Bremerella sp. P1: one gene and its partner. The protein of the gene in region 1 interacts with the protein of each later gene in a pairwise test. Links are inferred from orthologs where the notes say so. Each region holds a gene or a part of one and is shown on either strand. Other genes may lie near its edges. The genes, in order: rplA and thrS.

Region 1 (15,271 bases):
TCACACCTCGCGACGTTGCCTCTTTAGTATAGGGGAGGCAACGTCTGAGTGAAAACAGGAAATCAGCCAATAACCGCAGTCTTACTTGATTTCGACAACGGCACCAGCGGCTTCCAGTTCTTCCTTCGCCTTCTCGGCGTCTTCCTTGGAAACGCCTTCTTTGATCTTGGCGTCCTTGGTTTCGACCATGTCCTTGGCTTCCTTCAAGCCCAGACCAGTGATCGCACGGACGACCTTGATGACGCCGATCTTCTGAGCACCGAAGTCGGTCATGATGACGTCGAATTCGGTCTTTTCGGCAGCAGCTTCTTCACCGCCACCACCGCCACCTGCGGCCACCATGACACCACCGCCAGCGGCGGCTTCGATGCCGTGAGCGTCTTTCAGGTAATCGCCCAGCTCAACGGCTTGCTTCAGGGTCAGGCCAGCGATTTGATCGCCCAAACCCTTGATTTCTTCGGACACTTCGACGGTTGCAGTTGCTTCTTCGGACATTTCGGATCTTATCCTTTCAACACTTATTTGCAGGGGAACGGGCCCGCCTGCGCCAGGGAATACGGATGTTTTGGTTTATGGAAACGTTCTTTCGGCAAATGCCGCCAGGACGTTTGCCGAGAGAAGGCTATTAGCCTTCTTGCTTTTCGCCAACTTGCTTGACCTGCGAGGCCAACTTGGCACCTGGCCCCTTGATTTGGGCTGCCAGGGTACGGCCAGGTCCCAGGATCTGACCCACCAGAAGCGAGAGCTGTTCAGCTCGGTTGGGCCATTTACTGATTGCCTTGACCGAATCGGGGTTCAGGGATTCGCCATCCATGACACCGCCTTTAGCGGTGAATCCCGGAAACGTATCGTCTTCGTTCAGCTTGACAACTTCCTTGGCCAAGTCGACGAAATCTTCGCCACCCCAAACCAGGGCAGTGCTGCCTTCCATGCTATCAAAGGCAGGTGCGAGCGAGGTACCTTCACATGCCTTGGCTGCCAACGTTCGGCGGACAACCATCAGGCTCAGGCCCTTTTCACGGAGTTGCTTGCGGACCAGATGGGTCTTTTCCGCATTCATCCCCACAACGTCGACCACCAGAAGGTCGTTCACGCCATCCAATTTCTTGGACAGGTCGGTGATCACCAGTTTCTTTAAATACTTACTCATGGCTCAGGGCTTTGTACGTATGGGTTATCGCGTAACGCTTGAACTTGCGAGGAACAATTTAGAGGGCAACTAGAACGCCAGGGCTCATCGTTGCACTCAAATTGACGCTACGAACATAAGTGCCCTTCGCCGCTTGGGGCTTGAGGCCATTGATATGATCGATAAAGGCCTGGATGTTGTCCTGCAGCTTGTCGGCTTCGAAACCGAGTCGACCAACCACTGCGTGAACAATTCCAGTTGGATCATTACGGAATTCGACCTTTCCGGCCTTATATTCCTTAACCACCTTGGCAACGTCGGGGGTCACGGTACCGGCACGCGGCGATGGCATCAAACCACGCGGACCGAGGACACGACCCAAAGGACCGACCAGGCCCATCATGTCTGGGCTGGCGATACAGACATCGAAGTCGAGCCAACCATCTTTGATCTTCTTAGCCAGGTCTTCCGCACCCACTTCATCAGCACCAGCTTCCTGGGCAGCGGTTGCGTTGTCGCCCTTGGCGAAAACGATAACTCGTTGAACCTTGCCGATACCGTGAGGCAGAACCAGAGCACCACGAACCAACTGGTCCGCTTGCTTCGGATCGATACCCAATCGCATCGCAATTTCAACAGTTTGATCGAACTTGGTCGTATCGAACGACTTCAGCAGAACGATCGCATCTTTCAGGTTCAGCGCTTCCGCTGGCACCTTTTCTGCCAGGGCTCGATATCGTTTGGATTGTTTAGCCATCGTCAATCGCCAGTATGTAGGGAGATGTTGTTCGCGTTAGGGGCAGGGACTATTCCGTGACTTCCAGGCCCATGCTCCGAGCCGTTCCTTCGATCATTCGGCGAGCATGTTCCAAGTCGCGGGCGTTGAGGTCCGCCATCTTCTGATTGCAAATGTCGTCGATCTGGTCCTTGCTGACCTTGCCGACCTTCTTGGTGTTCGGAGTGCCGCTACCCTTGGCTAGGCCTGCAGCCTTCTTCAACAAAGCAGCCGCTGGTGGGCTCTTGCAGATGAATTCAAAGGTACGGTCGTTGTAGACGGTCACGACGACGGGGATCGGCATGCCGTTGAATTCTCGGGTCTTGTCGTTGAACTGCTGAACGAACTGACCGAGGTTCACACCGAAACGTCCCAACGAGGTACCAACCGGAGGAGCCGGTGTGGCTTGACCACCAGGGACTTGAAACTTCGCTTGACCTACTTGTTCCCGTGCCATTTTGCTGTTTCCCGTGCCGCGGTGTGCCGTGATGGGGCTTCCGCAACCGTATGCTTGTAAACCGTGTGCTTATTAAACTAAGGCCCCGAGGCTCGTTCTCTCTGTCCGCCGGCAAAGGGGGAATAAGAAGAATCGACCACCGGTCCAACGCCTGAAATGGACTAAACTGGCTCCATTTGCCAGTGTTCCATCTCCACCGGTGTTGTGCGGCCGAAAATATTAATCATGACCGTCACGCGGCCATTGGTGTTGTCGATCACCTCGACATCCCCCTCGAAGTTCTCGAAGGTGCCTTCGGTGATGCGAACATGGTCGCCAATCTTGAAGCGAATGTTCGTCTTGACTTCTTCTTGCTCACCCTCTTCAGGCTTGCGCGTCTTCTTGACGATGCGATCCACTTCGTGCGGCAACATGGGCACTGGCTTGCCAGCGGCGCCCGTGAAGTCACCAATGCCGCCGGTCTCACGAACCAGGAACCATGTTTCGTCGTTGATTGCCATGTGCACGACGATGTAGCCTGGGTAGAGCTTCTGCTTGGTGACTTTTTTCTTGCCGTTCTTGTATTCCACCAGGTCCTCGGTGGGAACAAGAATCTCGCCGAAGTAATCCTCAAGACCGGCCATTTTGACCCGGCGAACCAGGTTGTTGGAAATCGACTTTTCGCGATTACTCTGAACCTTGAGGATGTACCACTCCTTATTCGCTGCATCCGTGGCAGCGTCTTCTTCATCTTCAATGATCTCTTCGATGGGGCCACGCTTCTTGCCGGCAGCTGCAGGAGCAGGCGCTGGCGCTGGCTCGGCTGGTTCTTCGGCCGCCGCTTCTTCCACGACTTCCTGACCAGCATCAGCGCCTTCGGCAGCACCAACGTCTTCCGACTCGGTCGACGCAGGCTCTTCCGAGGCAGCTTCAGGTGTCGCTGCTTCTTCCGAGGGAGCTGCTGCATCCGCAGGAATATCCGTCTCGGGATCTTTCTGAGGATCGAACGAATTGTCAGGAGAACTTGCCACGAAACTAACCTTAACCGGCTATCGAAACCGGACCATCTAAGCAAAGTGCAATCTGGAATCCAGGGCCGCTTGCTGCCGCCTAAGTGGCGGGCGTCTGCGGATCAGGCGGGATCAGTCCAATCGTCTTGAACAAGGTGATCCACAACAAGTCAAACGCAAACAACAACAAGGCCAGGATGAAGATCAACGCGATCACCACGATGACACTTCGCCACAACTCGGCCTTGGAAGGCCAAGTCACCTTATTCATTTCTGCCTCGACCGCGATCAAAAAGTCCGCGAACGTAGGCCAGTTAATCAGTCGGTAAGCGACCCAAAAACCAACAACAACCAGGGCAACCGGAAGCACGTAATGCAACTTGTACTGGGCCATGGATGCGTAAGCTTCCAACTGTTGATACAGCTGGTAAGCAGCGATCGCAATCAACACCCAAATCGAAATCAGCGTTGCCTGGCGGGCAACCCTACCCTGTGTCGGCTTATAACCTTTCCACTGCACCATCTCATTGAGAAGGGAAGCGGAACCGACGGTCTTCTCCTTGGCCATGGTCACTCTCAGTCTTTGGCGTTCTTGCCGCGGCGGCGACGCTGGGGTGTTTCCAGGATGTCTCTACCGGTGCGACGCGCTCAACAAGTTCGGTAACACCAACGAATTAGCAGGGGCGGAGGGACTCGAACTCTCAACATCTGGATTTGGAATCCAGCGCTCTGCCAATTGAGCTACGCCCCTGTAGCATCGCCGAACCAAAGCCAATGCCTGGTTCGGCGAGCTGAATTCTAAACAAGTCTTACTCGGTGATCTTGGTAACAACGCCGGAACCGACGGTCTTACCACCTTCGCGGATAGCGAAGCGAACACCTTCAAACATAGCGATCGGCTTGTGCAGTTCGACTTCGATCTTCACGTTGTCGCCTGGCATGCACATTTCGGCACCTTGCAGGTTTGCAGTACCGGTGACGTCGGTCGTACGGAAGTAGAACTGTGGGCGGTAACCGCTGAAGAATGGCGTGTGACGACCACCTTCTTCCTTGCTCAAGCAGTAGATTTCTGCCTCGAACTTGGTGTGCGGGTTAACCGAACCTGGTTTAGCGAGAACCTGACCACGCGAGATGTCTTCACGCTTGACACCACGCAGAAGGCAACCGACGTTATCGCCAGCGTGACCTTCTTGCAGGATCTTGTTGAACATTTCGACACCGGTGACGGTGGTCTTGGTCGGCTTCTCGGTCAGACCGAGGATTTCGACTTCTTCACCAACCTTCACAACACCGCGTTCGATACGACCGGTAGCAACCGTACCACGACCTTCAATGGAGAAGACGTCTTCGATTGCCATCAGGAACGGCTTGTCGGTTTCGCGTTCTGGTTCTGGAATGTAGCTATCCAGTGCTTCAACCAATTCGGTGATGCAAGCGGAAGCTTCCGGATCGTCTGGCTTGTTATAGGCAGCCAGCGAGTTACCACGAACAACCGGGCAGTCGTCGCCTGGGAAGTCGTTCTTGTTCAGCAGTTCACGAACTTCCAGTTCAACCAGATCCAACAACTCTTCGTCGTCGACCAGGTCACACTTGTTCAAGTAAACCACGATGCAAGGTACACCAACCTGGCGAGCGAGGAGAACGTGTTCCTTCGTCTGCGGCATTGGACCGTCAGCAGCGGAAACCACCAGGATCGCACCGTCCATTTGGGCAGCACCGGTGATCATGTTCTTCACAAAGTCGGCGTGGCCGGGGCAGTCGATGTGAGCATAGTGACGAGTCGGCGATTCGTACTCGACGTGAGCCACAGCGATGGTAACCGTCTTCGTTTCGTCACGAACGGTACCGCCCTTGGCGATTTCCGAGTAGGCCTTCATCTTGGCCAGACCCTTAGCAGCCTGAACTGCCAGGATAGCGCCAGTGGTGGTCGTTTTACCGTGGTCGATGTGACCGATGGTGCCAACATTGACGTGAGGTTTAGATCGTTCAAATACGTCCTTGGCCATTTTCTTTGTCTTTCTTACCCCAGCTAAACCGTGAAATTTGGGATTTGTCTAAATACGAAAATCAAGGTGCCGTGAAGAGCTGCTGATGGGACTTGAACCCATGACCTCTTCCTTACCAAGGAAGTGCTCTACCACTGAGCTACAGCAGCCGAAAAATGGGAAGCTTGTTTGGGGCTTTGCTTCCGCCACCTTTACCCGGCTACTCGCTTCCGAGCCGCCCAAACGGACAACCCGATTCTCGACAACGAAGCCTTATCGACCTGCGGGGCCGCATCGGCAAGCTCACAACATGCCCGGTAAAGAGGCGTGCTGCGAAGCGGGTGAAGGGAATCGAACCCTCGTCTTCAGCTTGGAAGGCTGTTGCTCTACCATTGAGCTACACCCGCAACCTACCCAGGCCTTGCTGTCTTTTCTTCCAATAAAGCCCAGGAACTATTCAGTGGGGGGTACAGGATTCGAACCTGTGAAGGCAATGCCAACAGATTTACAGTCTGTCCCCTTTGACCGCTCGGGAAACCCCCCAACATATCCGCTTTTCCAGGCGTCCGAAACTGGTGGGTTCGGCAACCCGATGAAAACGGCAATGATCCGTCCAAATTCAGCCACAAAAGTGGGCTTTTTAAGCTAGCGGAGGGACTTGAACCCACAACCTGCTGATTACAAATCAGCTGCTCTGCCAATTGAGCTACGCTAGCCCACTACCTGGGCTTTATGGAAAACCAATAACTATAACGAGTCCGAATTTCCTCGCAAGCCAGGATGAGCACGGGAACGGCAAATTTCGTCCAAAATCCGTGCCGCCTTACAGACACCGCATCCTGAGAGGAGTTCACGAGACTATTTGCGCTCACTAACCCCCCGTTACAGTCCAATCCAGTTTGCCTAATGGGACGGGCTCGATGCGGCATTTTTCGAGGTGAAGTCGCGCGTCCGCAAACAGAACGTGCCCAGCCTCAGCTGGGCACGGAAATCGTCTAGATGCCGCGTTTTAGAGCATGCCAGGGTCAGACTTCCCGCTGCCCCGAAAACGCCGACTCGTTCCACACTTCGATGTAGTAATCCTGGATCATATTGCCACTTTGAACGCGCATTACCAGGAATGGGTCAACCACAACACTTTTCTCTTCCAACACATCAACGTAGAAGCTTACGCCTGGGTGCTTCTTCTTGATGTCCAAGGCCGTTTGCAGCGCGTATTCCGGGACGGGCTCCGGATACGACGCCAGTTCAAGCATTCGCCACTCACGCCGGACGAGAGGGGAGCTGAAATATGTAAACAAGATTCCCACCACGACACCGCCAACGATGGTCAGAGCACAATAGTAGGAGACCATGGTATTCATCAATAATGCCGAAAAGAAAAGCCCACCCATCGCCCCCAAAATTACCGTAAAAGTCAGCCCCAGGACCGACTCGACGACCGTTGGCCAGAACATAGACGGCTTGATCTCGCAGGCTTGCTTGTATTTACGCACGCTCTCAGGCGTAAAAGGGCGGATGTCGTACTCGGCCATGGTCTGCTCGAGTGTCGTCTGCCGGCGAGCTTCTCGCTTCTTCTTGGCAAGTAGCGTGTAGCCCAATAGCTCGCTGGCCTCCTGGGCAAGCTCATCCGAAAGCGGATCGTCGTCCCCCAGACGCTCCCATTGGCTAACCGGTGTGTCCCATGTAATTGTTTGACGCTCAAGGACAGATACGTTCATGATTCGACTCCTACTTCTCAGAAAAGACACTCTCGAAATCGATAAGTTCGAGTGCAAAAGCGATGCACTCGTCGAAAAGCAGGCCCACAAACGAAGCCTATCAGATCACCCCAAAAATGACGATAAATTGGTACATCACACGGACCTCAAGCCAATAAAAAAAGCCAGAGACCGAAGTCTCTGGCTTTTCGCATGATGGGCAGGACTCTCGCGAGCCCCAGGGGTTTAGTTGGTTTCTGGCAGATCGAAGTTGTAGTCCCGGGCAGCCGTTTTCAGCTTGTTGAGGGCCCGAGCTTCAATCTGGCGAATTCGTTCCTTGGTCACACCCAACTCTTCACCAACCTCTTTCAAGGTCTGTGGCTCGCGGCTGTGATCCAAGCCGAATCGGCGGATGATGATCTTCTGCTCACGTTCGTCCAAGCGATGCAGGATCTTGTCGATCTGCTTTTCACGAGTCTGTTGAGCCATTTCCTGCTCGTACTGATCGCTTCGCTCGTCAACACGCGTGGTGAAGTACTCGTCCAAGCTCGTTCGGTAACGGTCGCGATGACGGAATTCGACCGGAATTGTCCGGGCAAAGTTCTTCATGATCGCCCAGCTACAGTACGTGCTGAACTTATTACCACGCGAGTAATCGAACTTCTCGGCAGCACGAATCAGCGACATATTGCCGTCCGAAACCAGCTCGAAGAAGTCTTCGGTAGCACCAACGTGGCGTTTGGCGATCGAGACCACCAGTCGCAAGTTCGACTGAACGATCAAGTTCTTCACGTCGCTGGCCTGATCGTACAGCTGTTCGATGGCGTCCATGTCGCTCGACTTTGGACGCTGTTCGTCCAGGGTTTCGCGAATCTTCAACGCCTTGTGCTTCAGGAAGTTGAACTTCCGGAACAGGTGATATTCCTGCTCACGCGTCAGCAGCGGCATTTCGTACAGCGAAGCCAGGTAGGTCGGCAGACCGGATGGAACCCGAACCTTACGGGCGGGCTTTTCATGAGGTGGCATATCACCCAGGATTTCTTCTTCCAACTCCGGCTTCTCGAAGTCGTCGTTGTAGATGCAATCCAGCGGCAATTCCATGATGTGACGGAAACGAATTTCGTTGATCACACGATAGATCGATGCCCGGGTACGGCCGTGCTTTTCCGCGAGTCGATCGACCGACACACCATGGCGGTATTCGCCGTAGATGATCTGCTTGGCCGATTCGGTCAAAGGGCCGGTTCCTCGGGGAAAAACGGCTTCTTTCGGCTGTTCGTCATCGTGATGCTTCAGCGTGTAACGAATCGTTTCGACGCTACGTCCCATCTTCGCGGCAACGCGTTTGGCAACCTCGGAAGGCGTACCGCCAGCGTTGGCCAGGCGACGAGCTCGATCAATGATTTCCAGCTTTTCCGCATCGGTGAGCTGACTGAAATGACGACCTCGTTCGATCCGATCAGGATTGTCCTTCACGAAGCGTTCGACGCTGCTTCGAAGGAAGCCCACTCGCTTACGCCCCTCGAAGAGGAACTTACGGCTCACGAGCCCCTGCTTTCGCCAACGCGAAATGGTCTTGGTCGAAACGTTGAAGCGATCGCTCAGTTGCTCGACCGTCAGCACTTCTTCCGGAACAGTATCGACGGAGACGTCAGCGGCATCCGAAAGGTCTTCCACCATCAGACGCAAATCTTCAGCGGCGGACTTACCTGGAAGGAGTGAACCAACGCTCGGTTGTTCCGGGCGGAAATCGGTCAGACGGTAGTAGATGTAGTCGACCGGATATTGCTTGTTAGGATCGATCTCGGTGATCAGCTTTTCCGCACGATTAGCCTGATCTAGCTTTCGATCCCGGGGAGCATATTTAATTTGTTGATCGCGCAACTGTCGGAGCGCGACATTCTTATATCCCTTGTTCATGTTGTCCCTCACTCAGTGATCAACAACACCTGTCTGGTTTTCCCTGCGAGTTCCGATCGCCCAGACGATGCCTAACTTGGAGAGAGCTCCCCTTCCCGGGGAACTATCACTCAAGCAACGGGACAGCTACTCATCGGTCGATGAGCGCCTCTTTCTGTCAGATGCTTGAAAAGTCTAGTGGAACGCAAAGTAAACGGATGAACGATCAACTATTAGCTTGCGAACCAACTTTCTCTATGACCTTATACGAGGAAATGACTCATTTGGTTGCTCATTTGTTCATGCTTTTCTCAAAAACCCCCGTTTCAGGGGTCATGACTAGCGACTGCCATTTGTCGTAAGTCAATGCATGAAAACCTGTTGCGAATATCATGCCAAATCCAGCGAGACATCTCGCTTTCGTAGGCACACATGCCGCAAATGTCAAATCCTGACGCTTTGTCCACTTCTTGGAAGCAGGAAAAACAAAGGCCTCTCGTGAGATAGACACCGCAGCGGCAACTTTCTTTCAACCTGTTCCGCCGAATTTGACGATTCTCCCGTATATAGCGATTTCGCTTTTTCCCGAGAGACCTCAAATTCCAGGCCGAACACATGTATTTCGATGCTTACCGGGCAATATTCGTTACACGAAATTACGGAAACCCGAGCACCTTTAAGCACATCCTACTGGCCGGTTCGATCCTCGCACTGTGGGCCACTTCACCTATTTTGGCAGAAGACACCTGGAAGCTGACAGAAAAGCTCGACGGGAAGACTCGACGCGTTAGCACCGAGCTGAAAGTCCAGGGAACCATGCGTGTGAACCCGGACGGTAAGAAGGTACGCCACTATCCGATGACTCTCGAAGGCAAGTACGTCGCCATCGAACGAGTCCTGGGCCCAACCTCAGCAGTACGCTACTACGAAACAGCTGAGACGAACTCGACGGCCAATGAAAAGCCCCTGGACGACAAGCTACCGACCGTTAAGCGTTTGATTTCCGTCGATACCAGCGAAGATCAACCCATTCTGTTCAGCCCGCAGTACACCCTGACGCGGGAAGAACTGGAATTGATCAGCGTTCCTGGCAACCCGGCCGTCTTATCGAAACTATTTCCTGCCCAGCCGGTTGCCATCACCCAAACCTGGTCGCCAGACGACCAAGCACTCGCTCAAGTCTTGGGCATCGATGCCATCAATAACCACGAAGTGGTGGCGACCCTCACCGATGTGGACAAGTCTGGAGTGGCTAAAATCTCGCTCGAAGGTAAGGTTTCCGGAGCCATCCAAGGCGTCGCAACCGAAATTGAGCTGAAGGGACGTTTGAACCTGGACACCAGGAATCAGGCCATCACCTGGTTTGCGGCTTCTATCAAAGAAGACCGCAGTATTGGCCATGCACTTCCCGGCTTCGATGTCACCGCGATTGTCCGCACCCAGATTGAAGCAGCCAAGCCCACCGAAGAGCTTAGTGACACCAATCTCGCGAAGCTGAATCTGCAGGCCAACGACGGCAGCAAGATGCTGGCCTTCGAGGGTAAAGAGGGCGGATTTCGCCTGATGCACGATCGCCGCTGGCATGCCATGGCCGAAACACCCAAGCAAACCGTCTTCCGCATGGTTGCTGATGGTGAACTGATTGCCCAGGCCAACGTGAATCGCCTGACCAACATGAAAGCGGGCGAACAGATGACGCTCGAAGGCTTTGAAGCGGAAGTCAAGAAAGCCCTGAAGGAACGCCTGGGCCAAGTTGTCGATGCCTCGCAGGCAATCAATTCGCAAGGTCTTCGTGAGCTTCGTGTGACCGCCGTCGGTACGGCCAACAAGATGCCAATCACCTGGATCTATTACTTGATCTCGGACGACAACGGGCGACGCTACTCGACCGTGTTCACCTTCGAGACCAGCTTGGCCGAGAAGTTCGGGCAGACGGACCGCTCGTTCATGAGCGGATTCGATCTGATGGAAGGCCCCAAGCCGACCGTGGCCGAGAGCCCAAAAGAAGAAGGCGCCGAGGAACCCGAACTGATCTCAGCGAAGGTCGAATCGGCCGAAAAACGCTAATCGCGACGATCGGCGCGTACAATTACTCAGAGCGCTGTCACGACTCGTCGTTTGAACAGTGCTCTGCTGGTCTATTTGCCCGCTGAAAGGCCCCGCTGTGATTGTTCGCCCCTACAAATTACCCGACGGTGAACCCAAGTTGTTCCTGATACAACAGTCGGTGCACGCCGCCCTTTCAGGCGATCTTGCTTCGCACTGGGGCAACAAGCCGTTCGCCCCTTTGGTTCACCCAGAGGTGGTCTGGCCAGCGATCTTTCATCACGACGATGGCTGGATCCCGGTCGACAAGTCTCCGCCGATCGATCGCAAGACCAAGCGTCCGGTTTCGTTTCTCGACTCCCCGGCACCTGACTCGCATGCCATCTGGACGAAGTCGATCGAGTGGGCCGCACGGATCAGCCCGTTTGCTCAGTACCTGATTGCCGAACACTTCATGACGCTCCGCGAGCATAGCGAGTCGGCCGAAAGCGAAGCAGGTCAGACCTTCATCCACAAATACGAAGAACTATGCGAGACGTGGCGCGACAACTGGGAAAAACGTCATCCCCAGTGCTCCGACGAAGAAGAAAAGCTGGCCGTCGCGCAGTTGCGATTCTTTGACTGGTTCAGCCTGTGGCTGTGCCTGGACGAACGCAGCGAGATTCACACCTTCGAGAAAACCCCTGACGAAATCCCGCTGACGGTCGAGCCGCAGCCCAATGGCAACATCCTGACGTCTCCTTGGCCATGGACCGTCGACCATGTGCATGTGGCCGTGGGGGGCTATTTGGTGCCCGATCGCGACTACGCTGATACCGACGATGTCCTGCGCGAAATGAACGATTGGTGTCAGCTTGAGTGGCGGTTCGCCCCCAAGTAGCAGCGGCAACCAAACAAAAAGCCCTGACGAAATCGCCAGGGCTTTTGCTTGTATCGTTGAATCGCGAAAGACGACTACTTCTTCGCGTCTTCTTCCTTGACCTTCTTCTTCTTCTTCATCGAGATCTTCACGACCTTGGTCTTGGGCAGACCGATAGGCGAAGTGCTCTCGTCATTGAAGGTACCTTGCTGCTTCATTTGAGCAATACGTTCGCTACGCTTCAGTACACTGCGGGTCGAAATACCACCCCGCTTAACCTTAAGGCTCTTATCGATGGTCACGGTAACTCTCCTGATTTATGCGTTATCAGGCGGAATACGGGCAATCCGCCGGGTATTCTATCGCCTAGGCGACAATTTTAGATCGAGGGGAAACGCATCATGATACCAGAGGCCGAATGGGCGTCAAGGCGTAACTCACCCACCAAATGGGCCGCCTCTAAGCGTCTAACCGCTTGATTCTCTGCAACGCGTTAAGCAGGTCACGGGCAGTCTCGGGGCGGTTGCGGGGATCACGGTCGATGCACGACATGATCAGCTCCCCCAATTCCCGATTGAGCTTCGGACGATGGTCAAAGATGTTGCCAGGTGGGACGGTATCGTGGCTCAAAGCATCTCGCCCGGTCCCTTCCACGCTGGCCCATGGCAATTCGTAAACCAAAAGGCGGAAACCTGTTACGCCCAGAGAAAAGATATCCACGCGTTGGTCGGTAGGTCGGCGACGAACGATCTCAGGGGCCATGTAGTTTGGTGTCCCCGTACGATTGCCAGGAGCCATGAACTCCGGCAGGGCGGGCAGCGTGAGCCCAAAGTCGATGAGCTTGCACGAGCGGCAATCTGGGGCCGCAATGAAGTTTCGAGGGCAAATGTCGCGGTGGATGTACCCGGCCTCGTGGACGCAGGCCAGGGCGTCCGCCATTTGACGCAGCAAGACCAGCTGCTTCCCTTCCAGCATCGGATCTCGGTCGACAATCAGCGAATTGAGCCCTTTGCCTTCTAAGTACTCCATCAGCACGTATTGCTGGCCAGTGGTCACCAAGCCGTGCTCCAGCGTCCGCACAATGCACGGATGCGTGAGCGACATGGCGATTTCGCCTTCCTTGGGACGCTTCAGCCCCTGAAAGCGAGAATCGAAGAATTGCTGCTTTTCCAGGTCGAGAATCTTGAGCCCGAGCGTTCGGCCGGTCGAATGCTCGCGGACCTTGTAGAATTCGCTCATCGTCCCCGAGACGGCTTCTTTCAAGATTGAAAATCGCGAGGCGATATCAAGCCTGGGTTGGCCGGCGAAGAATGACGTGAACTTCTTGAGCAGACTCATCGGGAAAAGCGACTCGCGCGATCAGGGTACAAACTTGAAACGATACTTCAAATCTAGGCCCCTGAACGGATTTCGTCCGACAAAATTGGCGCATCAGTCGCCAAAATCGACGTCGCTTGGATGGGTTTAGTCTGTCTGTTCCGGTGCCTCTATCCCCCACTTTAAGCTGGCCTGCAAAGCGACACAAGACACACCATCCGTGAGAGTGTCGCCGGTGGGATTAGGGCGGACTGAGACTATTTGCCGCAGTAGTCGATCGCGCGGGCGATTTCGAGCTTCAGCTTGTTTCGCGGGACAATCCGGTCCACAAAGCCGTGTTCCAGCAGGAATTCGCTGGTCTGGAAGCCTTCTGGCAGATCGATGCGAATGGTTGCCTTGATCGTTCGTGGACCGGCGAAGCCCACCAAGGCCTTCGGTTCGGCGAAGATCAGGTCACCCAAGGATGCGAAGCTGGCAGCCACGCCACCCATGGTCGGATTGGTCAAAACGGAAATGAACAGCCCTCCGGCCTCGTGGAACTTGGCCAGCGCCGCGGTTGTCTTGGCCATCTGCATGAGGGACAAGATCCCTTCGTGCATACGGGCACCACCGCCGGAACCACTGATGATGATCAGCGGCAAGTCCTGAGCGGTCGCACGCTCGATCAGTCGCGTCAGCTTTTCGCCGACGACGCTTCCCATGCTACCCATGATGAACGCACTGTCGGTCACACCGATGGCGACACGTCGAGCACGGATCATGCCGCAGCCGGTCAGAGCCGCTTCTCGCAGGCCAGTTCGCTTCTGCTCGGCCACCAGGCGGTCGGCGTACGACTTTTTGTCCTTGAATTCCAGCGGATCGAGTGAATGGAGGTTGGTGTCCCATTCCTCGAAAGTTCCGGTATCGAGAACCTGCTCGATTCGCTGCTGAGCCGTAATGGTCCAGTGATAGTCACACTCGGGACAGACGCCCAACTGCTGTTCGGCTTGCTTACGGAAGATGGCGGCCTGACAGCCGGGACATCGTTGCCATAGGCCTTCCGGTACGCCGCGTTTCTTAGGTTTGCCGGATTCTTCGGTTTGAGATGCGATATCCGAGGAAACGGATGCCATGTTGGATGCCTCGACGAGGGGAGTAGTCGGAGAGGTGGTTTCGTCAGTTTCAGCCACTTGCTTCTTGCCAGGCTTAGACTTTCGAGACGACTGCGTTTTTTTCATACTGGATCAATTCCCACCATCCACATCGACGTTCGGCCTGCCACAAATCACCGAAGTCGGTTTGCAGGATCTCGCTGCGAATGATGGATGCCAGAGGTTCTGGGGCGACTACAATCACATTGCCGTCACCTTTTTGATGCTTTTTCCATATCTTGTCTAGGGCGTTCTGCACACGCAAGCGCACCTCGCCTAAAGTCTCCCCTTGGGGGGGACAGACCGCCTCTGGGTTTTCCTGCCACAATCGGTAGACGGTCGGCTGGTTTTGCTTGACCTCGGTGATCAGTTTTCCCTGCCAAAGTCCGGCGTTCAAGTTCGCCAGGCAGTCCATTTGCTTGATTCGCTTACCCAGGGCATGGGCGAACGTCTCAGCGGTCTGCTGACATGACTGGCAAGGGCCACAGTAGATGGCCTGAATCTCCAGGGCCTGAAGCTGTTGAACCATTTCCGACGCCTGGCGTGTTCCTTCTTCGGTCAGCGGAACGGCAAGACGGCTACGGATGCGACCCTGAAAGTCGTATTCGGTCTGCCCAGGTCGGACGAGCACTATTCGTAACATGGCTAAGCTGTTCTCAATTAGGTCGAAACTTGGGCAGATCGATAGAGTTGGTCAATCGCTGCGCCGTAATCCGATTGATTGAAAATCGCTGATCCTATTACCAAGAGGTCAGCCCCGGCTTCGGTACATGCCTGAACCGTTTCCAGGTTCACGCCTCCGTCGACTTCCAACAGAAGTTCGGGAGGACCGACTTTTCGCAAAGCTTCGAGCTTCTCCAACGCCACAGGATTGAACGTTTGACCGCCAAAACCTGCATTAACACTCATGATTAGTATCAAGTCGGCTGTGTCCACGAAAGGGAGAACTCGCTCGACAGGGATATCGGGGTTAATGGTCACCCCG
Region 2 (15,223 bases), 480 kb from region 1 along the record:
GCGGCACACCGGCGGTTTAGCGCCAGGAGCAACTTCGACAAGATCCAGTCCTGCTTCTCGAGCAATGGACAAGGCTTCGTCAGTGGGCAGAACGCCTAACTGTTCTCCTTCAGCAGAAATGACTCGAATGGGCGAGATTCTAATGCGATCGTTGATTCGAGTCTGGTCGCGATTTTGATCGCGGTCTCGATCGCGAGACGTATTTCGCAGGGCGATGGCTAGTGATCCTTTTTAGGCTAGGAAACGGGTAGAGAAAACATATCGACTTCGTGGCCAACCCGTAAAATCGTACCACAGTGAAAACATTCTATCGTCAACTTACCGCCACGTTAACGCACGAAAATAGGAATCGGCGAATTTTGCCACCTTTCCGGGTGGTAATGGCTGTTCATGTTCCCTTTGGAGGGCAATCCGCCCGGCATCAAACTGGACTCTTTTCCTGGGTGATGACAGCTCGCCCCCTTGTTTGGGGGCGATGGTTGTGTCACCTGGCAGTTAATAGCCTTCGCTGATGGTGGCGGTTCCGGAGGTACCGAGCCCGGACGATCCTTTGAAGACTTGGCGAACCACACGATTGGCCATTTCTTCCTTTAGCTTGTCGATTGCCTGGGGGATCTTCATGGAACCCAAGTCGCCATCGATCCGGTCGCGGACCGAAACGGCTTCTTCTTCCATTTCACGACCCCCGATGATGAACATGTAAGGGATCAGTTCCAACTGAGCGGCACGAATCTTGGCGCCGATCTTTTCAGGTCGGTAGTCGCCACTGACTCGGAAGCCGGCAGCTTGCAGTTCTTTCTCGACCTTCTGGGCATACTCGTCAAACTTCTGGCTGACGGTCAGGATACGAACCTGCTCGGGGGCAAGCCACAGCGGAAACGCCCCGGCGAAGTGCTCGATCAGCACGCCCATGAAGCGTTCCAGCGAGCCAAACGGAGCACGGTGAATCATGACCGGTCGGTGCGGCTGGTTGTCCTTGCCGATGTACTCCAGATCGAAGCGCTCGGCACTCGGCAGGTTGTAGTCCAACTGGACGGTACCCAGTTGCCATTCACGGCCCAGACAGTCGTTGACCACGAAGTCGGCCTTCGGTCCATAGAACGCAGCTTCGCCCGCTTCGGCAGTCGCGGTGATGCCCATATTCTTACAGACGCGGACCAATGCCTCTTCGGCCTGATCCCAGACCGCTTCTTTACCGACGTACTTGCCGCTATCGGGATCACGGAAACCCAATCGCACACGGTAGTCGGTCAGGCCCAGGCTGCTCAGCACGTACTGAGTCATCTGGATGCACTTGCGGAACTCGTCTTCGACTTGCTCGTCGGTGCAGAAGATGTGGGCGTCGTCCTGGGTAAACCCACGAACGCGAGTCATCCCGTTCAACTCGCCGGACTGCTCGTAGCGATAGACGGTACCGAACTCTGACAAGCGGTACGGCAGTTCCCGGTAACTACGCGGCCGCGACTTGTAGATCATGATGTGGTGCGGGCAATTCATTGGCTTGAGGAGGTATTCCTCGTCTTCTGCCTGATGAATGGGCGCGAACTGGCTGTCCTTGTAGTAAGGATAGTGCCCCGAGATCTTGTACAAGTCGACCTTGCCGATGTTGGGAGTTACGACCGGAAGGTACTCGAACTTCTTGAGCTGTTCTCCCACGAACTCGGTCAACAAGTTGCGGATGATGGTCCCCTTGGGAGACCAGAGGATCAGCCCCTGCCCTACCAGCGGATTGATCGAGAACAGATCCAACTGTTTGCCCAGCACGCGGTGGTCGCGACGCTTGGCTTCTTCGATCTTGGTCAGGTGCGCTTCCAGGTCTTCTTTGTTAAAGAAGGCGGTTGCATACAGCCGCTGAAGCTGGCGATTGTTGGAATCTCCTTTCCAGTAAGCGCCGGCGACCGAAAGGATCTTGTAGGCCCCGATCGCTTTGGGGCGAGGGATGTGGGGGCCGCGGCACAGGTCGACGAACTCGCCCTGCTGGTAGAACGACATCGACGGGTGATCTTTGAGCCCAGTCTCGATGTGCTCGATCTTGTACTGCTGGCCCAGGTCTTTGACGACCTGCAGCGATTCTTCGCGGCTGCGTTCGATCCGCTCGAAGGGCTCGTCCTGCTTGATGATCTTCTTCATCTCGGCTTCGATGGCCGGGAAATCCTCTTCGGAAAGCTTGTGCTCGAGATCGAAGTCGTAATAGAAGCCCCCTTCGATGGTCGGCCCGAAAGCAAGTTGCACTCCATCAAACAGCCGCATGACGGCCCGGGCCATGATATGGGCACAGCTATGCCGCATGACTCCCAGGGCTTCTTCGTCCTTCTTAGTCAGTAGTCGCAGATTGACGCTGCCTTCGTCAGGCAGCTTGGTATCAAAGGCAACGACATTACCGTCGATCTCGCCTGCCAAGGTAGCTTTGGCCAGGCCGGGGCCGATGTCGGCGGCGACCTCCATCGGGGTGACTGCGTGATCGAATTCTTTCTTGGATCCGTCGGGAAGAATAACCTCGAGCATGGTGTGTTCGGTTTCTTATCCTAATGGCGATTTCCAGGCTCACGAGGACATCGAAACAAAGGATGTCGCTAAAACCGTGAGGATGGATCGGGCCGATGAAGTCGTTAAAGCGGTCATCGGCCAAGGTGAACCTTCTGCCGGCTGCAGGGCTCTCCCTATCATGTGATGGTAGAGACGGCCTTCACGCCCAGCGGGTTCACTGCAAGAAGCGTATAGATTGACAGGAGTTACGCATTAGGAAAAGTCCAGGTTCTCCTTCGATCGGTGAAATGAGTCGTAAGTCTGCGATATAGGCAGCTTGAGTGAGGGGGCATAATCGCAATTTTCGTTCTAGCCCCTTGACGATTCGACGGTTCTAATGGCAAACTACGCGTTTGGTTAACCTCTTCGGGGGTGAATCACAGATAATTGCTTGCACACGACAAGCGAAAACGGGCGATTGGCTCAGTTGGTTAGAGCACTACCTTGACATGGTAGGGGTCACAGGTTCGAATCCTGTATCGCCCACTCAAAACGAAAAAAGGGAACCCACTTCTGCGGGTTCCCTTTTTTGCTGGCTTCATCGGGTGCGAACTAGCCTTTCAGCTTGGCCACTTCTTCAAGCACCTTCTCGTCGTGTCCGTCGACCTGGACACGTTTCCATACCTTCGCCACTTTACCATCGGCGTCGATCAGGAACGTGCTGCGCTGGATGCCCATGCTTACCTTGCCGTACATGTTCTTCTCGCGCCAGGCACCGTACTTGTCGGCCAGCTTGTGGTCTTTGTCGACCAGCAAAGGGAAGTTGAGCTTGTACTTCTCTTTGAACTTGATGTGACTGTCTTTGTCGTCCGGGCTTACCCCAAGTACCGTAACGCCGTGCTTTACCAGCTCGCTTTGGCGATCGCGAAAAGCGCAAGCTTCTTTCGTGCAGCCAGGAGTATCGTCTTTGGGATAGAAGTAGAGGACGACAATCGATCCCTTGAGGTCCGAAAGCTTCACTTTGGAACCATCGTCTGCCGTCAATGTGAAACTGGGGGCTTTAGAGCCGGCTTCAACCCATTCTGCCATTAAAGTCACTCCTTAGGGCTATAGTGAGGCGAAAAGCCTCAAAGTGTAGGATTTAGCGCACTGCGTAATTGACCTAAGTCATGAACCGCAAACTGCTTTACGCGCAACCGACCATATCAAAAAGTCAAACGGGATGTCGGATAATCCATTCAAAATCTTGAATGATTCCGACACTTATTGGTTTTTTTCGGGTTGTGAGTTGTATATAACAAATGGGGTAGCGAATGAGCCATTGTTCGTCGAAGGGGCAACTCGCGAATTGATGATTGCCGGCACGTGGCCAAGGTTGGATTGGTTGGTCATTGCTGATTCGCTCACCCGATTTAGGAACACCTCAATCCCTCGCTGGTTTGATTGCCCGTGTTCAAACCACGCTTTTCCCATTCAAAACACCTTCTTGATAACGAGCGATTTGCCTGATTCAAGGTAGATCTGCCGTGATCAAAACACGTGTGGTTTCGAGAAGAGGCGGATGAATTCTCGTCAAATCAGGTCGAATCCTCTCGCTCGGCGTAGGTCAGCGTTTCAGCTATTGGAACGTAAGGATCTTTTGGCCGGCGATGCCGCTATTGCGGTAGAGTTCGCGGTGTTCTCTGATGCATCGCGGCCGGATGACTTGGTCGCCGATCGCATGGGCGTGTTGCCCGAAAGCATGAAGCGGACCCACGAATGGGATCGCTTTGTTGTCGAGGTCTGGCTGCGTGGCGAAGGGCAAGAGCCTGTTGATATCCAGGAAATGAAACTCGACCTGGGCTATCGCACCGATTTGACCTCTGCCGTTGATGTGGAGTTTGGTCGTTCGTTCGAGGGCCCTGGCACGTTCCAACTGGATGACGAGACAGGGCACGTCCGCGATATCCACAGTAGCACGGTCGGCGTTTCGCTTACCGACGCCGATCGCGTGCTCTTTGCTCGTGTCCACTTCCAGGCCGTTCCGCAGTACGGCGATAACGTCCGCCTGGACATGGAGACCGGCATCGTCGGACCACACTCACTGGAACTGGCCACCGAAAACTTCGGAGCTAGATCCGCTGGACTGGATGTGATTACCACCGCCGATAAGATGCCGGAAATGGGCCTCTTTCCGGTGATTTACGATCTTAACGACGATCAGAAGATCGGACTGGCTGACTTCTCCCAATTCATCCAGTCATTCGGTGAAAAGACCGAAGCAGCCACCGACGGATTGAAGTGGTATTCCGACTTTGACAAGTCGTATGCCGTTGGGTTATCGGACTTCACCCACTTCATCGGCAATTACGGCAAGACCTACGCTGACGAGAACATCGCCTTCCCGACCAATTACCCTGAGGATTGGGTTGAGCCTGCCGGGTCCAATGGTGGTGGCGGAGGGGGTGTTGTCGACCCTGAAGATCCCAACGGCGGGCAAGATCCACCACCACCGCCAGTGTTCAATCTGGGCCAATTCCAGGTGGGTGTCATCTTGCCAGGTGCGAACGATGTCTTTCAGTTGATGATCGCCGGCGTGAATTGGAACGGCATTCAAATCGACCGACTGACCGGCGCCGCCTCGCTCAGCGAAGATGGTGGAGTTGTCGACGGCGATGTCGTGCTGTCGATTGTGCTCGAAGATGAAGAGCTCTTTGAAACCGAGATCGAGCTGGTCTTTGAGGGCGAGCTGATCGATACGGTCGAGGAGTTTAACGATTACTCCCTCGTGATCACGGCTTACGTTTCCGAGGTGATGAACTCGCTCAAGAGCATGCTGGGCGAAGCGCTCGACGGCGAATAGATTTGGCCTGTCGGGATCTCTGATTAATAGTGGGGTGGACGCTCGTCCGCCGCGGACCGCGGTTGTTCAATCGCGACACTCAATCGTTCGATCCGGTCATCGGCCCGGCGCAGCAAAGACTCTAATCGCGTGATTCGCTTCTGTTGATCCAGAATGACCTCGTTCAGATCCGCAATAATGCGCTCTTGGTGGGCGTGTTTTTCTTCAAGTGATGTAATTCTTTCGACAACGTTTTCTTCTGGCATTCTGGACGCCCTTTCGAGATGGGGGAAGATTTCCGTCTTTAACTCCCTTTTAGGGACCTTCGAGTCCTATTTCAGGGCGGACGCTTCTCCATAACTTCATTCAAATCGATTTTATGCCGTTTTGATAGGGTGCCGCGGCGATTCGCAAACCCATACCGCGGCAACCGTTGCGTTGACTTCCGAGTTCTTTTGGATTTAAAATGCTTGACTTATGTGTCCGCGTCGCAGCGGGATCGCCAGGGTAATTCACGCTGATCCAACAAGCGTTCCACGAGTGCTCCGGCTTGTCTAGGTAGCCTGCGACTTCCGTTTCTAAGTTGGCTAGAGAGTCCCGAACGAAATATGTCTACATCCACGACCAGTATTGAGCAATTGTCGATCAACGCCATCCGTACCTTGTCTATGGATGCCGTTCAGCAAGCCAACAGTGGACACCCTGGCACGGCGATGGCCCTGGCACCGGTCACCTACACGTTGTGGAACAAGCACCTGAAGTACGATCCGGCCAACCCAAGCTGGCCTGCCCGCGATCGATTCGTCCTCTCGTGCGGCCATGCTTCGATGCTGCTTTACAGCACGCTGCACGTTGCCGGCGTGAAGAAGGCAGACGGGGCCAGCGAGCCTTCGATCACTATCGACAACATCCGTAACTTCCGTCAGCTTCACAGCCCATGTGCTGGTCACCCGGAAGTTCACGAAGCCGCCGGCATCGAAACGACCACCGGCCCACTCGGTCAAGGCGTCTCGAACAGCGTTGGTATGGCAATCGCCGGTAAGTGGTACGCAGCCCGCTTTGGCGAAATGTTCGGGTACGACACCTACGCCCTGTGCAGCGATGGCGACCTGATGGAAGGGATCGCCTCGGAAGCTGCTTCGGTCGCCGGTCACTTGAAGCTGTCGAACCTGTGCTGGGTTTACGACGACAACAAGATCACGATCGAAGGGGACACCGATCTCGCGTTCAGCGAAGACATCCCTGGCAAGTTCCGTGCACTCGGCTGGCACGTGATCGATATCGAAGATGCCAACGATCTGGCCGCTCTCGACAGCGCCTTTGCTGAGTTCAAGAAAACGACCGACAAGCCGACCCTGATCGTCGTACACAGCATCATCGCCTGGGGTGCCCCGAACAAAGCCAACACGCACGGTGCTCACGGTGCTCCGCTTGGCGAAGACGAAATCTCGGCAACTAAGGAAGTCTACGGTTGGACGTACGACAAGTTTGAAGTGCCTGCCGAAGTGTACGAAGACTTCAACGCGAACCTGGGTGCTCGCGGTGCCGAAGCTAAGGCCCAATGGGACGCCGACTTCGCGAAGTTCAGCAAGGAAGACGCTGAAAAGGCGGCGACCTGGTCGTCCATCAATTCGGGCGAACTGCCTACTGGTTGGGATGCCGACGTCCCCACCTTCCCAGCCGACGCCAAGGGTGTCGCCACGCGTGCTTCCAGCGGTAAGGTTTTGAATGCCATCGCCGCCAAGGTGCCTGGTCTGCTCGGTGGTTCGGCTGACTTGGAGCCTTCGACCAAGACGGGCCTGACCTTTGAAGGCGCTGGCGACTTCGAGGCTGGTACCTACGGTGGTCGTAACTTCCACTTCGGTATTCGCGAACATGCGATGGCTGCGATCGGTAACGGCATGGCCCTCAGCGGTCTTCGTCCTTACGTCTCGACCTTCTTCGTCTTCAGCGACTACCTGCGACCTTCGCTCCGCTTGTCGGCGATCATGAGTGCTCCGGTCATGTACATCTTCACGCACGACTCGATCGGTGTCGGTGAAGACGGTCCGACGCACCAGCCGGTTGAACACCTGTCGGCCATTCGCGCGATTCCTAACGTCGCCGTGTTCCGTCCTGGCGATTCCAACGAAGTGGGTGAGTGCTACAAGACGGCGATGCAGTTGACCGATCGTCCTTCGGTGCTCGTCCTGACCCGTCAGAACCTGCCGACGCTGGATCGCGAAAAGTACGCTTGCCCAAGCGGTTCCTCGAAGGGTGCCTACATCATCGCCGACTGCGAAGGTACGCCGGAAGTTCTGCTGATGGGTACCGGTAGCGAGCTGTCGCTGGTGGTCGAAGCTTACGAAAAGCTGACCGCCGAAGGCGTCAAAGCCCGTGCGATCAGTGTTCCTTGTCTGGAACTGTTCTACCAGCAAGACGCTGAATATCAGAAGTCGGTCATGCCTTGCGGCGTGACGGCTCGTGTCGCCGTCGAAGCCGGTATTCGCCAGTGCTGGGATCGCATCCTCGGTCTGCAGGGCGAGTTTGTCGGTATGAAGAGCTTCGGTGCCAGTGCACCGGCGGAAGAGCTATTCCCATACTTCGGCATCACGACCGATAACGTGGTGGAAGCCGCGAAGAAGTCGATTGGCAAATAGTTGCCGCTATCGCACTAAATGCTCAGCAAAAAAGGCCCCCTCTGCTTACGGAGGGGGCCTTTTTCATGCGCCTGCATAATCCTTACATCTCGCACATGTCTTCAGTTATTCGTCGCTGAGGGACTGCACTTTGCCGCAGAATGCCTCAGGCTTTTGACCGGTCGCTGGTACTAACCTATAGAACAGTAGGCCGTTCCGCGCAACCGATTGGCAGCATTGCATAAGATTGGCAGCAGCGTGGAAGGGCGTGAGAAACGCATGAAGTTGTGGACACGTCTCATTTAATGAAATCGATTAGGACATGGAAGGCGTAAACTCTCACCCTCACGACATCGCGAATTTGGAAGAGATTGCAAGCAAAGCTTCGTTGCAGCGGGAGCAAGCGCGCGAATTCCTAGAGCGTCACCGCCAGGGAATTAGCGAAATTGAGCAGAGCATCTCGCAGCAGTTGAAGCAAATTTCGCAAGGGCTTCTCGAAAGAGAGAGTCAGCTCAACGACCGCACCTCGGAAGTTGAGTCCTCCAATTCGCAACTCGAAAACCAGTCTTCCGAACTGGCTGCGTCAATCGATGCGCTGAAAGCCGAGAAAGAAGCGTTCGAGGTCGAGCTGGGCCGCTTTGAAGAGCAAAAGGGAAATCACCAGGCATGGGATGCCGAACGCAATGAACTAGTATCGGTACGCGACCGACTTCAGACCGAGCTTCGTGCCGCTAACGAAGCCAAAGCTTCGCTTCAACAAGATATTCTCGATCAACAGGCCAAGCACAGCGAAGCACTTCAGAATCTTCAGGCCGCACAGCAGAACGGCCAAGCCGCCCAGGAGATGCAAAACCAGCTCAATGCTCGCATCTCTGAACTCGAAAAGCAGCTCTCGCAAGTCTCCGAGGAACGTGACGGAGCACGAACCGAGCTCGATCAGCTTCGCCAAGAGTCGCAGGCAACCAACGAACATATCACCGAACTGGAAGCCGAGCTTACCAGCGAACAGAATCGGTCTGAGGACCTAAAGGGTCAACTCGATGCCGCGGAGGGCGAGAAGTCGCAGCTGGCTGAAGAGCTCAATTCGATCCGCTCGCAAAATGCCGATCTGGAAGGTCGTCTGCAGGAAGAGAAGATGCGAGCCGACGAGTTGTCCGGCAAGCTGAATGAAGCCCAGCAGCAGCGCGACGAAGCCAGTGCCCGCCTCTCGGAAAGTGAAGCGGATCAGCAGCAGCAAATTGCCCAGTTGCAAACGCAGTTGGAAGCAGCCCAATCATCGGCTGCTGGACTGGAAGAAGAACGCAGCAAGCTTACCGAGCAAGTCCAACAGCTCGAAGGGCAGATCGAAGCACTCAACGCTGCAGCGGCGGATAGTTCCCAGCTCGAAGCTCAGCAGGCCGAATTCAAGAAGACGCTCGAAGCGAAAGATGAGGAGCTGGCCAAGTTCACGGAGCAGCTCAAGTCGATCGGAAGTGAACGCGATCAGACGCGTGGTGATCTGGACCAAGTACGTGACGAGCTCGAACAGGCCCGTGGCGAGCTGGATCAAGCAACCGGTGAACTCGAGCAAGCACGCGGTGAACTTGACCAGGCCCGAGGCCAACTTGAAGGCTCGACCGAGTCGCACGAAGCCCTGGCTCACTTGGAACACGAGCTTGAGCACCTCAAGCACGAACGCGATGCGCTGGCTGAGAAGCTCGAGAAGCGACAGTCGGAGCATGGTGAGCTAAGCGATTCGCAGGAACAGCTGCGAGTCGAGAACGAGTCGCTCAAGAAGCAGGTCGAAGATGCTCAGGGCGAACTGGAAAGCCAGTTGGCTGCTTCGCAGGTCGCCTTGTCTCAGGCTCGTTCCGATCACGAACAAAGCCGCGAACAAGTCGGTGGCTTGCGACGTCAGGTCGAATCGCTGCAGGAAGAGACGAACAAGCTTCGCGAAGAGAATGAAACGCTCAAGACCGAAGGTGGCGGCGGTGCCGATGAAGAGGCCTTCGCTCAGCTTCGCCAGGAACGCGACTCGCTTCTGGAAAAAGTCAGCGATCTCAAGCATCAAATCGAATCAGGTGAAATGCCTGATGACGAACGCGTGCAGTCCCTCGAAAGTCGTCTGCAGCTGACCCTGGACGACCTCAAAGATCTGAAGAAGGAAAACGCGAAACTCGCCAAAGATCTTGAGAACGCGAAGAAGTCCGGCGGAGCCGTGGTCGACGATAGTGGCAGCGATTGGGAAGCCACCAAGCGTCGTATGCTCGCCCAGTTGGAAGCGGATTATGGTGATGGCGACGAAGAAGAAGCTGCCGAGAGGCTCTCGATCCAAGAGGCAATCGACAGCGGCAACGCAGCCGTCGAAGCCAAGCAGCGTGAAATCGAAGAATTGCGCGAGCAGCTCGAACAATTGGAATCGAGCAACAACGATGCAGGCGTTGCCCACGGGGCCAACGCGATCGCACAAATGTTGGACCAGGACGAGTTGATCGCACAAGAACGCGAGAATCTGAAGACGCTCCAGGAGCAGTGGAAAGAAAAGCTGCGGAAGGCCGAAGTTGATATTTCGGTCGAACGAGCCAAGATCGCCCGCGATCGGGCCGAACTCGAAGAAAAAATCAACCAGCTTGAGATCGAAAAGTCCAGGCTGTCCAAGGCAGCCCCCGCGAATCCGGGCAATGAGAAGGCGGCCAAGGGAAATTGGCTGTCGCGTTTAGGCCTGAAAGAAGGCGACACTTAAGGCGTTTCTTCGCAAATGGCCCCCAGGCAGCGGGTGGGGGGCCCGAAATGGGCTAGTAAGCACGCTCTGAAATCGTAGGATGGTAAGCTTTCTGTTGTTTTCTTAGGAAAGCAACTTCCGAGTGTCTTCACCTCGTGCTGTATGTCAAAGTTCACGCATCACATTTTTGTCTGCAATAAGTGCAAGCCCCCTAAGCATCTACGGGATGGGAAGCACGATTCCGCAAAGCTGCGGGCCGCCCTCAAGAAAGAGATCAAACGCCTGGGGCTCAAAGCTCAGGTCCGTGCCAACGACTCGGGTTGTCTCGACCAGTGCGATGACGGTCAAGTGGTTGTGATCTATCCCCAGGCCATCTGGTATGGCGGAGTCACCGAGGGTGATGCCGAGCGAATCATCCACGAAACCATTCTTGCAGGAAAGGTTTTAGAAGATTTGCAGATTCCCGACGAACGACTTAGATGTGGCAAGGCTGCCAAGAAAATGGAACCTGAGTCTTCCGCACCCTCCCCTTCAAACTAGAGGCGATCTTTCATGCGAATCGTAATTCTGGGTTCGGGAACGGTCGGTACGTGGATTGCGGACTTGCTATGTCGCAATAACCATAGCGTGACGGTCGTCGAATCGAACGTTGAAACGGTACGTGTCATCAACGCGGAACTCGATATTCGTGCCATTCATGGTTCGGCATCCGAATCGGCCATTCTGTTTCAAGCCGGGATCATCGGTTGTGACCTGTGTCTGGCAGTGACTGGCGACGACGAAGTGAACATCGTTGCCGCGAGTATGGCCAAAGCCATGGGGGCCCGCCGCTGTGTTGCGCGCGTGTACGGTCGCGTGTTTCGCGACCTGAGTACGTTCGACTACCAGCGGCACTTTCGGATCGATCGTTTCCTCAGTCTTGAACATCTTTCTGCGGTTGAGTTCGTCCGCGCGATTCGCTCGCCCGGTAGTGCAGTGCTGGAAAACTTTGCTCGAGGCGAGCTCGAAGTTCAAGAAATCATTTGCGACGATCCGGCACCTGCGACCGGTAAAGAGCTCAAAGAAGTGAAGCTGCCCAAGGGCGTGCGTGTCGGAACGATTCAGCGGCAAGGCAAGACCTGGATTGCCGGGGCAGGCGACTCGATTGACGTGGGGGACCATATCACGTTGATCGGAACACGCGAGGAAATCGACTCGGTCAAATCGAAGTTTCAGGTTAAAGCGGCTCCCGTCCGATCGGTGGTGATCGCCGGTGGTGGTGAGACAGGCCTGGCGTTGGCTCGCATGTTGGAAGGCCAACGTTACCATGTCACGCTGATGGAAGAGAACATGGAACGCTGCGAGTTCCTGTCTCGTCTGCTTGAGCACACAACCGTCGTTCATGCCGATGCCACGCGCCGCGCGATTCTGGAAGAAGAACGCGTCGGGAACATGGATGTCTTTGTGGCGTGTACCGGCGATGACGAAAACAATATCATGGCCTGTGTCGAAGCCCGTGAAATCGGTGCCAAGGAGTGCATGGCCATCGTCCAGCGCCCTGATTACGCCAACGTGGTCGAGAAGCTGGGCATTAACCTGGCCGTGAGCCCGCGAAACGTGGTCGCGCGACAGGTGCTTGGTTTGCTCAACAGCGGACCGATCATTTCCAAGAAGAACTTGCCAGGCGGCGGGATCGCGATCGTCGAGTTCGAGGTCATGCCTGGTGTTGTGGCGACGGAACACGTGATCGCCAACCTCAAGCTGCCGCCGCATTGTTTGATCGCGGCCATCATGAGTTCTGACTATGTGCGTGTGGCATCGGCAGACGATCGTCTGACGCCGGGCGATACGGTGGTCGTACTTGTGGAAGAGTCGACCTTGGATGCGGTCGTCAAACTGTTTGAAGAATAATCGTAGCGTGGCATTTCCCGTCAACGAATTAGCCCTGGCAACACCTAACTAGCAGCAACATGAATTATCGTCTGGTGTGCCGACTTCTGTCGATCGTCTGCCTGATTATCGGGGTGACGATGGTCTTCAGCCTGCCGTGGGCCTGGCCAACGATTGGGCATCGTACGGACGAGAACTTTCAGCAGTTTGAAACGCACGGTTTTCTCGGGCTGGTCTATTCGATCCTGTTAAGCATTATCTGCTGGGCCGTTCTCTGGCGCATCGGACGCAAGTCGAAAGGGGAACTTTACCGCCGTGAAGCGATGGCGATCGTGGGGCTCAGTTGGTTGATCGCCACTATCTTGGGCGCGATGCCGTACCTGTTATCCGGTTCGTGCAACAAGCTCTCGGTGCGGTTGTTCAATTCTCATCAGCATGCACCTCAGGTGTATCGTGACGCGGTGTCACCTCTTTCGGAAGATCAGTACGCGCTGGTGCAGTCGCTGGTCGCCGCCGGTGCACGAGGTCTATCGAAAGAAAAACTGGCCGAACAGTACAATGCCAAAGTTACGAAACTGAATAAGGGAGAAAGCCCGGAACGCCCTTTCGACCAGGTCTTTGATGAACTGCGAGAACTGCCGCACTGGCGCGGTGCGTTGATCGAACCGGACGAAGAACCCGACGCGCCAAAGGATAGGCGTAACAACTATCGAATACGCGCCGTTCCGATGAGCATCGCGGACGCCATTTTTGAATCGCAGTCGGGGTTTAGTACGACCGGAGCCACGGTGATTGCTGACTTGGAAGATCCGGTCAGTATTCCGCATTGCATTCTGTTTTGGCGAAGCAGTACGCACTTTCTCGGCGGCTTGGGTATCATCGTGCTCTTCGTGGTGATCCTGGGGCAAGGCTCTGCGGGAAAGGCTCTGATGCGGAATGAGATGCCTGGCCCTAGTAAGGAAGGATCGCATTCACGTATGCAGCATACGGCCTGGATGTTTGCTGGGCTGTACTGCGGGCTGAATCTCGTCCTGACCGTGCTGCTGTGGCTGTTGGGCATGAATTTTTACGACGCGGTGTGTCATGCGTTCGGAACACTAGCCACCGGTGGCTTCAGCACCTACAACGCCAGTCTCGGACACTTCGTCCAGGCCGATCCTGTCAGTGGAGCCTGGATCGAGTACGTCGTGATCGTCTTCATGGTTTTGGCAGGCACGAATTTCACGCTGCTGTACTTCATGATGATCGGTCAGGCCTTTCGCTTAATCGAAGATATCGAATGGCGTTATTACATGGGAATCATCGTGGGCGTCACGATCGCCGTGATGACCTTCGGGATGTTTTACGATGACTTTGTCATCGATCCCGAAACCTCACTGGTGAACGAGTTCCTTTATGCCCTGCGTTACGGTTTGTTCCAGGTTGTTTCGATCATCACGACGACCGGTTACGGGACGCATGACTTTGATCAATGGAATAGCTTTGGGCGTGGTGTGCTCTTCCTGTTGATGTTCGTCGGCGGATGTGCCGGTAGTACCGGCGGTGGCTTGAAAGTGATTCGCCACATCTTGTTCCACAAGATTCTCTTCCTGCAGCTTGAAAAATCGTACCATCCCACGGTGGTGCGTCCGCTGCGTCTGGGTGGCAAACCGGTGGATGATCCGGAACTACAGAACAATATCTTGATCTACTTCTCGCTGATTCTGGTGCTGTTTGTCTTCGGCTGGTTGTCGGTTGTGACGTTGGAGCCTGATTCGACCTGGGGAGCCTCGGAAGAGCACATCGAACACAAGCTGATCGATAGCGCGACCGCTGTTGCGGCTACGCTTAACAACGTGGGCCCGGGTCTGGGGATTATCGGGGCGACGCAGAACTACGCCAATTTCACCTCGTGGACCAAGCTGCTGTTTACCGCGTTGATGATGATTGGACGACTGGAAATTTTTGCGGTTCTGGTTCTGTTTATGCCGCGATTCTGGCGTTCTCGCTAGAAACGGCACGCCAATTCAGGGCATCTAGGCCAATCACTTGCAAGCGACACGAGCTAGAATTTAAATAGTGTCTTGCCCTTAGCGCGCTTCTCTCGAGGATCCCCCCCCATGCGACTTGCCCTCTTTTTAATGTTCGTGGCCATCGGTCTTTGCCCGTCCGATGCCTTCGCCCAGCGGAAGCCCAAAGAAGAGCCGCTGGAACTGCCGACCGATCCACGCCTGGTCGAGATCCATCGCGAGTTCGTTACCAAGGCCGAGAAGCTCGGTGACGAATATGCTCGGAAGAAAGATTGGGAAAAGGCACGCATCGTTTTCGGCGAAGTTCTCAAGCTGGTGCCCAACTACAAACCGGCCGTTGAAAAGATGAAGGTGATCAACGGAGAGCTTTCCAACGCCAACAAAAAACTGGTGACCGTCGAAGCCAGCGAAGGTTGGCAAGACACCGGCATCAATGTCATTGAAGGCAGTCCGATCGCGTTTCGCGTCGAAGGTGAATGGCTGTTAGTTCACCCGAGTGACGCGAATGGATTGGAGATACCCCGAGAAATCCGTGATTACAAGCTTGGTTCCTTGATTGGGGTTGTTGCCAAATCGGCCACGCCTGATAAAGATACGGTCCCTTTCACCATCGGTACCCAAAAGCGAATGAACGTTCCTCAAACGGGACGTTTGCTGCTCAAGATGCACGACCTGAACAACGAAGATAATCGTGGTCAGGTTCGCGTCGAGATCACGGGCAACTTCTAGTCTGCGAAGA

The links.
Region 2: the proteins of rplA (region 1) and thrS interact in binary tests that used the Escherichia coli proteins (3 or more experiments, as listed by UniProt). The link is inferred for Bremerella sp. P1 from one-to-one orthologs.

Annotation. Positions count from the first base shown.
Region 1 is NZ_CP118164.1:3,323,215-3,338,485, reverse strand. What follows is about bases 48-3,003. They hold rplA (50S ribosomal protein L1), read right to left. Parts: upstream 1,887-3,003; coding sequence 1,209-1,886; downstream 48-1,208. Other genes in these bases: nusG (transcription termination/antitermination protein NusG), read right to left, coding at 2,523-3,003; rplK (50S ribosomal protein L11), read right to left, coding at 1,936-2,361; rplJ (50S ribosomal protein L10), read right to left, coding at 626-1,150; rplL (50S ribosomal protein L7/L12), read right to left, coding at 82-495. Also shown: more of nusG, read right to left, coding at 3,004-3,371; preprotein translocase subunit SecE, read right to left, coding at 3,451-3,918; tuf (elongation factor Tu), read right to left, coding at 4,160-5,356; PSR63_RS13990 (hypothetical protein), read right to left, coding at 6,361-7,056; PSR63_RS13985 (sigma-70 family RNA polymerase sigma factor), read right to left, coding at 7,282-8,955; PSR63_RS13980 (hypothetical protein), read left to right, coding at 9,550-11,001; PSR63_RS13975 (DUF3891 family protein), read left to right, coding at 11,099-11,860; PSR63_RS13970 (small basic protein), read right to left, coding at 11,935-12,141; PSR63_RS13965 (serine/threonine-protein kinase), read right to left, coding at 12,299-13,177; accD (acetyl-CoA carboxylase, carboxyltransferase subunit beta), read right to left, coding at 13,414-14,268; PSR63_RS13955 (histidine phosphatase family protein), read right to left, coding at 14,342-14,929; rpe (ribulose-phosphate 3-epimerase), read right to left, coding at 14,947-15,271. UniProt on the Escherichia coli protein: One of the primary rRNA binding proteins, it binds very close to the 3'-end of the 23S rRNA. Forms part of the L1 stalk. It is often not seen in high-resolution crystal structures, but can be seen in cryo_EM and 3D reconstruction models.
Region 2 is NZ_CP118164.1:3,815,439-3,830,661, forward strand. Bases 1-2,908 are described here. They hold thrS (threonine--tRNA ligase), read right to left. Parts: upstream 2,506-2,908; coding sequence 496-2,505; downstream 1-495. Other genes in these bases: infC (translation initiation factor IF-3), read right to left, coding at 1-216. Also shown: bcp (thioredoxin-dependent thiol peroxidase), read right to left, coding at 3,079-3,555; PSR63_RS16035 (hypothetical protein), read left to right, coding at 4,028-5,308; PSR63_RS16040 (SlyX family protein), read right to left, coding at 5,332-5,553; tkt (transketolase), read left to right, coding at 5,896-7,926; PSR63_RS16050 (hypothetical protein), read left to right, coding at 8,228-10,627; PSR63_RS16055 ((2Fe-2S) ferredoxin domain-containing protein), read left to right, coding at 10,769-11,146; Trk system potassium transporter TrkA, read left to right, coding at 11,159-12,496; PSR63_RS16065 (TrkH family potassium uptake protein), read left to right, coding at 12,556-14,466; PSR63_RS16070 (tetratricopeptide repeat protein), read left to right, coding at 14,575-15,213. UniProt on the Escherichia coli protein: Catalyzes the attachment of threonine to tRNA(Thr) in a two-step reaction: L-threonine is first activated by ATP to form Thr-AMP and then transferred to the acceptor end of tRNA(Thr). The rate-limiting step is amino acid activation in the presence of tRNA.